DNA from 3 places in the Enterobacter sp. DVT3837 genome. Region 3 is predicted to be linked to each of the others. Evidence: predicted binding sites of a transcription regulator. Region 3 holds the regulator's gene; each other region holds the start of a gene.
The links. The regulator CRP, encoded in region 3, controls carbon source genes, mostly activating them, when cyclic AMP is high. The targets are predictions, from matches to a motif close to ATGTGANNNNNNTCACAT.
Positions count from the first base shown of each region.

Region 1: udp (uridine phosphorylase) is a predicted target of CRP. The motif match lies at 1,576-1,593, and genes of this name have one in related genera.
Region 2: yrbN (protein YrbN) is a predicted target of CRP. The motif match lies at 1,605-1,622, and genes of this name have one in related genera.

Region 1 is NZ_JBWDLA010000001.1:1,728,592-1,731,871, forward strand. It holds gene metE (5-methyltetrahydropteroyltriglutamate--homocysteine S-methyltransferase) at 1-607, shown strand, start outside; gene AC0XWG_RS08470 (dienelactone hydrolase family protein) at 655-1,461, opposite strand; gene udp (uridine phosphorylase) at 1,717-2,478, shown strand; gene rmuC (DNA recombination protein RmuC) at 2,622-3,280, shown strand, end outside.
Region 2 is NZ_JBWDLA010000001.1:2,050,244-2,053,523, reverse strand. It holds gene AC0XWG_RS10055 (DEAD/DEAH family ATP-dependent RNA helicase) at 1-1,525, opposite strand, end outside; gene yrbN (protein YrbN) at 1,518-1,598, opposite strand; gene nlpI (lipoprotein NlpI) at 1,706-2,590, opposite strand; gene pnp (polyribonucleotide nucleotidyltransferase) at 2,699-3,280, opposite strand, start outside.
Region 3 is NZ_JBWDLA010000001.1:1,886,379-1,889,658, reverse strand. It holds gene AC0XWG_RS09160 (phosphoribulokinase) at 1-293, shown strand, start outside; gene AC0XWG_RS09155 (OsmC family protein) at 360-764, opposite strand; gene crp (cAMP-activated global transcriptional regulator CRP) at 1,076-1,708, shown strand; gene AC0XWG_RS09145 (YccS/YhfK family putative transporter) at 1,766-3,280, shown strand, end outside.

The DNA.
Region 1 (3,280 bases), 160 kb from region 3:
CACGGGTCCGGTAACGATTCTCTGCTGGTCCTTCCCGCGTGAAGATGTGAGCCGCGAAACCATCGCCAAACAGATCGCGCTGGCACTGCGTGATGAAGTGGCGGATCTGGAAGCCGCAGGCATTGGCATTATTCAGATCGACGAACCGGCGCTGCGCGAAGGTCTGCCGCTGCGTCGTAGCGACTGGGATGCCTATCTGAAATGGGGCGTGGAGGCTTTCCGCATCAACGCCGCGGTCGCGAAGGACGACACCCAGATCCACACCCACATGTGTTACTGCGAATTTAACGACATCATGGATTCGATAGCCGCGCTGGATGCCGACGTGATCACCATCGAGACATCGCGTTCAGACATGGAACTGCTGGAGTCATTTGAAGAGTTCGACTACCCGAACGAAATAGGACCGGGGGTGTACGACATTCACTCTCCGAACGTGCCGAGCGTGGAGTGGATCGAAGCTCTGCTGAAAAAAGCGGCCCAGCGCATTTCGGCAGAGCGTCTGTGGGTGAACCCGGACTGCGGACTGAAAACCCGCGGCTGGCCGGAAACCCGCGCTGCACTGGCGAACATGGTGCAGGCGGCGCAGAATTTGCGTCAGGCGTAATAAGTTGTAGGCCCGGTAAGGCGTCATCGCCGCCGGGCTTTTTGCTTTTACCCTTTTTTACCGCCGTACTGGCTGAACCACGCCAGCATTCGCTGCCATCCGTCTTTTGCAGATTCCTCGTGATAACTCGGACGATAGTCGGCATTAAATGCATGCCCGGCATCCGGGTATACCACGATCTCCGCCTTCGCATTTGCCGCGCGGAGCGCATGGCGCATGGTTTCTACCGAATCCAGTGAAATACCGGTGTCCTGACCGCCGTAAAGCCCTAACACGGGGGCATTCAACTCGGTGGCGATATCAACCGGATGTTTCGGTGAATTCAGCGTTTTTTCACCCACCAGTTTGCCGTACCAGGCGACAGCGGCTTTGAGCTGCGGGTTATGGGCGGCATACAGCCAGCTGATACGCCCTCCCCAGCAGAAACCCGTCACCATCAGACGATGTGCATCACCACCGTTACGTGCTGCCCAACTGGCAACGTGGTCGAGATCGGCCATGACCTGCGCGTCAGGGACTTTGCTGACCAGGTTGCTGAGTAATGTTGGAATATCGCTGTAGTCGTTCGGATCGCCCTGACGGAAGTAGAGCTCTGGCGCAACGGCCAGATACCCTTCCAGCGCCAGCCGGCGGCAGAGGTCGCGGATATGTTCGTGAACACCAAAAATTTCCTGAACCACAATGACGATGGGCAGCGGACCCTCTGCCGATTTTGGCCGCGCGTGGTAAGCCGGCATATTATCCCCCTGCGAGGGGATGGAGGTCTCACCCGCCGTTATGGCCTCTTCGGGCGTTGAAACGATGGTTGAAGCATGCGGGGCTGCAGCAGGTGCAAAACCGATTTTTTCAGTCATGGCATTCTCCGTACCAATGAGTTAGCGCAAAGGTAAATATAGACACCAGGTTAACAACCCACAGTGCCTTAAACGGTCTATCTTTTGTGCAGCACACCACGATAAAACTTGTTAATGTGATGTGAATCACTTTTCCATGGAAATTTACTGCAATCATTTTCATTCATGGTGAAGTGCATCACGAAATTATGCGTATTGCTTCTGTAAAGTACCATTTTACTTCTTCTGACTAACCGACCCACAGAGGAGTCACCTATGTCTAAGTCTGATGTTTTTCATCTCGGCCTCACCAAAAACGATTTACAAGGGGCTACGCTCGCTATCGTCCCGGGTGATCCTGAGCGTGTGGAAAAGATCGCCGCGCTGATGGATAAGCCGGTTAAGCTGGCAGCCCATCGTGAATTCACCACCTGGCGTGCAGAGCTGGATGGCAAAGCCGTGATCGTGTGTTCTACCGGTATCGGTGGCCCGTCGACCTCCATTGCTGTTGAAGAGCTGGCGCAACTGGGCATTCGTACTTTCCTGCGTATCGGTACCACCGGCGCTATTCAGCCGCATATCAATGTCGGTGACGTGCTGGTCACCACCGCATCTGTGCGTCTGGACGGGGCAAGCCTGCACTTCGCGCCAATGGAATTCCCGGCAGTGGCAGACTTCGAATGTACCACTGCGCTGGTTGAAGCGGCGAAATCTGTGGGCGCGACCACGCACGTGGGTGTAACTGCCTCTTCCGATACTTTCTACCCAGGCCAGGAGCGCTATGACACCTTCTCTGGTCGCGTGGTGAGCCGTTTCAAAGGTTCTATGGAAGAGTGGCAGTCCATGGGCGTGATGAACTACGAAATGGAATCCGCCACGCTGCTGACCATGTGCGCAAGCCAGGGTCTGCGTGCCGGTATGGTGGCGGGCGTTATCGTCAACCGTACGCAGCAGGAGATCCCGAATGCCGAAACCATGAAGCAGACTGAAAGTCATGCTGTGAAAATCGTGGTTGAAGCGGCGCGTCGCCTGATCTAGTCCTCTCTTCTGCATACAATAAAAGGCCGACACGTTCGGCCTTTATTTTTTGCGTAGCGCCTCGCAGGAAAACCCTTTCAAACTGGACGTTTATACAGCACAATTCTATTTTGTGCGGGTAATACGTTGATGCAGGGGGCATTGTGGATATCTCGATCCTGATTTACGCGGTGATTGCGCTGGTGGGCTTAGGGATTGGCTGGCTCATTTCCAGCTACCAGCATGCACAGCAGAAGGCCGACCAACTGGCCGAGCGAGAAGAGATAGTCGCCGATTTAAGCGCGGCAAAACAGCAAGTTGCTCTGAGCGAGCACTGGCGCGATGAGTGCGAGTTGCTCAACAACGAACTACGCAACCTGCGGGATATCAACACCTCGCTGGAAGCTGATCTCCGCGAAGTGACCACCCGTCTTGAATCCACCCAACTGCATGCGGAAGACAAAATCCGTCAGATGATCAACAGCGAGCAACGCCTCAGCGAACAGTTTGAAAACCTCGCCAACCGCATTTTCGAGCACAGCAACCGCCGCGTTGATGAACAGAATCGCCAGAGCCTGAACAGCCTTCTGACGCCTCTGCGTGAACAGCTGGACGGTTTTCGTCGTCAGGTGCAGGACAGTTTTGGTCAGGAGGCTCGCGAGCGGCACACGCTGGCGCATGAGATTCGCAATCTTCAGCAACTGAATGCACAGATGGCACAGGAGGCGGTCAACCTGACTCGCGCGCTGAAAGGGGATAACAAAACCCAGGGAAACTGGGGGGAAGTGGTCCTGACCCGCGTGCTCGAGGCCTCAGGCCTGCG
Region 2 (3,280 bases), 160 kb from region 3:
GAACTTCAACACCATCATCACGGCCCACTTCAATGCGGTACAGCTCCATGTCGCCCGCGTCACGACGCTCACGACGTGGACGGTCTTCACCACCGCGCTCTGGACGGTCACCACGTGGGCCACGATCGTTACGGTCGCCACGACGTTCGAAGCGATCGTCACGGTCACGGAATTCACGCTTAGGACGCATTGGTGCATCTGGTGGCACGATCAGGCTACGTTCGCCTTGCGCCATTTTCAGCAGTGCTGCAGCCAGAGTTTCCATATCCAGCTCTTCGCCTTCAGCGGTTGGCTGAATCTGCGACAGCAGTGCACGGTACTGATCCAGATCGCTGCTTTCCAGCTGCTGCTGAACTTTCGCGGCGAATTTCTCCAGACGGCGTTTGCCCAGCAGTTCTGCGTTTGGCAGGTCAGCTTCTGGAATGGTCAGCTTCATGGTGCGTTCGATGTTACGCAGCAGACGACGCTCACGGTTCTCAACAAACAGCAGAGCACGACCCGCACGACCCGCACGACCGGTACGGCCGATACGGTGAACGTAAGACTCGGAGTCCATCGGGATGTCGTAGTTAACAACCAGGCTGATACGTTCAACGTCCAGACCACGTGCTGCCACGTCGGTTGCAATCAGGATATCCAGACGGCCGTCTTTCAGACGCTCCAGAGTCTGCTCACGCAGAGCCTGGTTCATGTCGCCGTTCAGCGCTGCGCTGTTGTAGCCGCTACGCTCAAGCGCTTCAGCCACTTCCAGGGTCGCGTTTTTGGTACGAACGAAGATAATCGCCGCATCAAAATCTTCCGCTTCCAGGAAACGTACCAGCGCTTCGTTTTTGCGCATGCCGTATACAGACCAGTAGCTCTGGCTGATGTCCGGGCGAGTGGTGACGCTGGACTGAATACGCACTTCCTGCGGCTCTTTCATGAAGCGGCGGGTAATGCGACGAATCGCTTCTGGCATGGTTGCAGAGAACAGCGCGGTCTGATGACCGTCCGGGATCTGCGCCATGATAGTTTCTACGTCTTCGATGAAGCCCATACGCAGCATTTCATCTGCTTCATCCAGTACCAGGCCGCTCAGTTTAGAGAGGTCCAGAGTACCGCGCTTCAGGTGATCCAGCAGACGGCCAGGCGTACCGACAACAATCTGTGGGCCCTGGCGCAGGGCGCGTAACTGCACGTCATAACGCTGGCCGCCGTACAGGGCAACCACGTTTACGCCGCGCATATGTTTAGAGAATTCCGTCATTGCTTCAGCAACCTGAACAGCCAGTTCACGGGTTGGAGCCAGGACGAGGATCTGCGGTGCACGCAGGTCCGGATCAATGTTGTTCAGCAGCGGCAGCGAGAACGCCGCAGTTTTACCGCTACCAGTCTGGGCCATGCCCAGCACGTCACGACCAGAGAGCAGATGTGGGATACATTCTGCCTGGATCGGAGATGGTTTTTCGTAACCCAGATCGTTAAGGGCTTCAAGGATAGGAGCCTTCAGGCCCAGATCTGCAAAAGTGGTTTCGAATTCAGCCATGTAGTACGAGTGCCTCAATGTCAATGGCGGCCAGTCTACTTAGCTCATCGTGAAAATGATCTGCAATTTTCATTGAAAAGTGTGAACCGGCTCAAATTAGATGTATTGACGAACAACAACGCCCTCACCAGTTAAGGTGATGGCAATCAAAAGATTACGGGCTGATGTTTATGTCGTCAGCTATTGCTGGTCCGATTCTGCCAGGTCGTCTTGCTCCTGGCCCAAGAGCGATAATTCCAACAATGCATAACGGTGCTCAACGAAGTTGTGTACGTTGTTAGCAACCGCTAATTTGAACAGTGCCGTAGCGCTGTCCTTATCCCCCAGACTTAGGTAGTACTTACCTAAATAGAAGTTGGTTTCACTGAGATGCTCAGCGAGCGAGGTGTTATCCGTTGCGTCCGCCTTGAGGCGTTCCATCAGCGTTGCTTCGCTAATGTTGCCCAGGTAGAACTCGACAATGTTCCATCCCCACTGTTCCTTGTCCGATTTATCGAAGCGCTGTTTCAGTGCCTCTTTTGCCTGCTTCTCATCGAGCTTCCGCTCAACGATGTAAAGCCACAGGCTACGGAAAGGATCATTAGGATCGTCTTGATAAAACGCCAGCAGATCATCTTGCGCTAACTTGTCACGACCGCCGTAATATAATGCGATACCGCGATTCAAGTGCGCGTAGTTGTAAGTTGGATCAAGCTCAAGTACAGAATCAAACGCTTCATAGGCAGCATCAAAATTGCCTGCCTGCGTTAAATAAATGCCTAAGTAATTGAATACTTCAGGCATATCAGGTCGGATTGCCAGCGCTTGTGAAAAATCATTTCGCGCCAATGCCCTCAGACCGAGACTATCATACAACACTCCGCGCTCATATAAAAGCTGTGCGCGTTCGTCATCGGTTAAAGCCCGACTGGCAAGAATTTGTTCCATGCGTGCCAGAATCACTTCCTGCTGCAAAGTCGGTTGCAATGGCACTGCGAGGACTTCGCTCTTACGCCAGGCAGAGTTGCTGCATCCTGCCAGCGTTAGAGCTGTCGCAACGAAACACCAGCGCAAAAAAGGCTTCATTTCCCACTCCCGAAGACAACTATTGGATGAACGTCCTGTCCCCCGGCGGCTTAACAAGGCGTCCTGCCTGATAATAGGCCCTCCGCAAAGCGGAGGGCAAATGGCAACTTACTCGCCTTGCTGTTCTGCTGCCTGTGCTTCTGGCGCAGCAGCTGGCTGAGACTGCTCGGTTGCTTCTTTAATGCTCAGACGGATACGGCCCTGGCGGTCAACTTCCAGAACTTTAACCGGTACTTCCTGGCCCATCTGCAGGTAATCGGTCACTTTCTCAACGCGCTTGTCAGCGATCTGAGAGATGTGAACCAGACCTTCTTTACCGCCACCGATGGCAACGAACGCGCCAAAGTCAACGATACGGGTCACTTTACCAGCGTAGATACGGCCCACTTCGATTTCTGCGGTGATTTCTTCGATACGACGGATAGCGAATTTCGCTTTCTCGCCATCGGTTGCAGCAATCTTCACTGTACCGTCATCTTCGATTTCGATGGTGGTGCCAGTTTCTTCGGTCAGAGCACGGATAACAGAACCGCCCTTACCGATAACATCTTTGATCTTGTCTGGATTGATCTTGATGGTGTGAATACGTGGAGCGAACTGAGAAATATCGCCACGCGGTGCGTTAATCGCCTGTTCCATCACGCCCAGGATGTGCAGACGCGCACCTTTAGCCTGGTTCAGAGCAACCTG
Region 3 (3,280 bases):
TCCTGACGCCGCAGTTCTCCCGTACCCATATTAACTTCCAGCGAGTACCGACAGTCGATACCTCCAACCCATTCGCGGCCAAAAGCATCCCGTCGCTGGATGAGAGCTTTGTGGTGATCCATTTCCGCAACCTCGAAGGCATTGATTACCCCTGGCTGCTGGCCATGCTGCAGGGCTCGTTTATTTCGCACATGAATACATTAGTGGTGCCGGGCGGAAAAATGGGGTTGGCGATGGAGCTCATCATGACGCCGCTGGTACAGCGGTTGATGGAAGGGAAGCAGATCGCGTGATCATATTCCCTCTCCCGGTGGGAGAGGGTTAGGGTGAGGGCATCAACACGCACGATGCCCCATCAATCACGCCTCGATCACTTCATACGAATGTGTAATTTTTACCGCTTTCTCCAGCATTAACGCCACAGAGCAGTATTTCTCCGCAGACAAGTCCACCGCGCGTGAAACGGCCGCGTCTTTCAGGTCTTTACCGGTGACCACAAAGTGCAGGTTAATATGGGTGAACAGGCGTGGCGCCTCTTCACGACGTTCCGATGTGAGTTTAACTTCGCAATCCGTTACATCATGACGGCCTTTTTGCAGAATCGAGACCACATCAATCGCGCTGCATCCACCGGCAGCCATCAATACCATCTCCATCGGGCTTGGTGCTTTATCGCCGGAGTTACCATCCATCAAAACCTGGTGCCCTGAAGCGGACTCGCCCAGGAACGTTAAACCTTCAACCCATTTCACGCGCGCTTGCATATTCATTAACTCCAACGTTGCATTTTTGGTGACAGATTACGCGTGCGTTACATTTCTCGCAATGGAAGGCGACCTGCATCATGCTGAAGCGAGACACCAGGAGACACGCGGCGAAAGCTATGCTAAAACACTCAGGATGCTACAGTAATACATTGACGTTACACATGTATGCAGAGGACATCAAACTTTACTGGCTGCGAAACGTTACGATAGCCGACTTCCCAGGGTATGGGTAAGAATTCGATTGCAACCCCAGAGTCCGGATGCATCTGATGACTCTGGTGACAGCTTATAACAGAGGATAACAGCGCATGGTGCTTGGCAAACCGCAAACAGACCCGACTCTCGAATGGTTCTTGTCTCATTGCCACATTCATAAGTACCCATCGAAGAGCACGCTGATTCACCAGGGTGAAAAAGCGGAAACGTTGTATTACATCGTAAAAGGCTCGGTGGCAGTGCTGATCAAAGATGAAGAAGGGAAAGAGATGATCCTTTCTTATCTGAACCAGGGCGATTTCATCGGTGAACTGGGCCTGTTTGAAGAAGGCCAGGAACGTAGTGCCTGGGTTCGTGCAAAGACAGCATGTGAAGTGGCTGAAATTTCTTACAAGAAATTCCGTCAGTTGATTCAGGTTAACCCTGATATCCTGATGCGTCTTTCTTCCCAGATGGCTCGCCGTCTGCAGGTTACATCTGAGAAAGTGGGTAACCTCGCCTTCCTGGACGTTACCGGTCGTATCGCGCAGACTCTGCTTAACCTGGCAAAACAACCCGATGCGATGACCCACCCTGACGGCATGCAGATTAAAATTACCCGTCAGGAGATCGGCCAGATCGTCGGCTGCTCCCGTGAAACAGTGGGCCGTATTCTGAAAATGCTGGAAGATCAGAACCTGATCTCCGCCCACGGTAAAACCATCGTGGTCTACGGAACGCGTTAATTCCACTCAAACGGCGTGCCATCGCAAGGTGTCACGCCGTTTTTGTCTCTCTTCCCCATGTGGCGCAGGCTGATTTATCACCCGGAAGTTAACTATGCACTGCGACAAACGCTGGTGTTGTGTCTTCCTGTGGCCATCGGTCTGATCCTCGGACATCTTCAGCAAGGTCTGCTGTTTTCTCTCGTGCCCGCCTGCTGCAACATTGCTGGCCTGGACACACCGCATAAGCGCTTTTTTAAACGTCTGATTATTGGCGGCTCGCTGTTTGCTGGCTGTAGCCTCGCCGTGCAGCTCTTACTCGCCCGCGATATTCCGCTGCCGTTAATCCTGACCGTGCTGGCGATGACGCTCGGCGTCACCGCTGAAATCAGTTCCCTTCATGCGCGCCTGCTTCCCGCCTCACTGATAGCGGCCATCTTCACGCTGAGCCTCGCGGGTAACATGCCGGTGTGGGAGCCGCTACTGATCTACGCCCTGGGTACGCTGTGGTATGGGCTGTTTAACTGGTTCTGGTTCTGGCTGTGGCGGGAACAGCCCCTGCGTGAATCATTGAGCCTGCTCTATGTGCAACTTGCGGATTACTGCGAGGCCAAATACACCCTGCTCACCCAGCATACCGATCCGGAAAAATCGTTACCGCCGCTGCTGACGCGCCAGCAAAAGGTGGTGGATCTGATAAGCCAGTGTTATCAGCAACTACACATGCTCGCCGCCAACAAGAATCACGAATACAAACGGCTGCTGCGTATCTTCCAGGTGGGGCTGGATCTGCAAGAACATATCTCCGTGAGCCTGCATCATCCTCAGGAGGTGCAAAAGCTGGTCGAGCGCAGCCATGCCGAAGCGGTGATCCGCTGGAATGCGCAAACCGTCTCTGCGCGTCTGCGGGTGCTGGCTGATGACATTTTATATCACCGCTATCCCACGCGTTTTAACATGGACAAACAACTCGGCACGCTGGAGAAAATCGCCCGCCAGCATGAGGACAACCCGGTGGGCCAGTTTGCCGCCTGGCATTTCAGCCGTATCGCCCGCGTGTTGCGCACCCAACGCCCGCTTTATCCCCGCGATCTCATGGCGGATAAACAAAAACGTCTGCCGTTATTGCCGGCGCTCAGAAGCTATCTGTCTCTTAAATCGTCCGCTCTGCGCAACGCCGCACGGATTAGCGTCATGCTCAGTACCGCCAGCCTGATGGGCATGGCGCTGCATCTACCTAAACCCTACTGGATCTTAATGACCGTGCTGTTTGTCACCCAGAACGGCTATGGCGCCACGCGCGTGCGTATTCTGCACCGGGCGGGGGGAACTATGGCCGGGCTGATTATTGCGGGCGTCACGCTGCACTTTCACGTGCCGGAAGGTTATACCCTGGCGGGAATGCTGATAATTACGCTGGTGAGCTACCTGATTATCCGCAAAAACTATGGCTGGGCTATGGTGGGCTTTACGGTAACGGCGGTATACACCCTGCAACTGCTCACGCTCAATGGCGAACAATTTATTGTCGCCAGACTGATCGATACCCTGATTGGCTGTCTGATTGCCTTTGGCGGCATGGTCTGGCTGTGG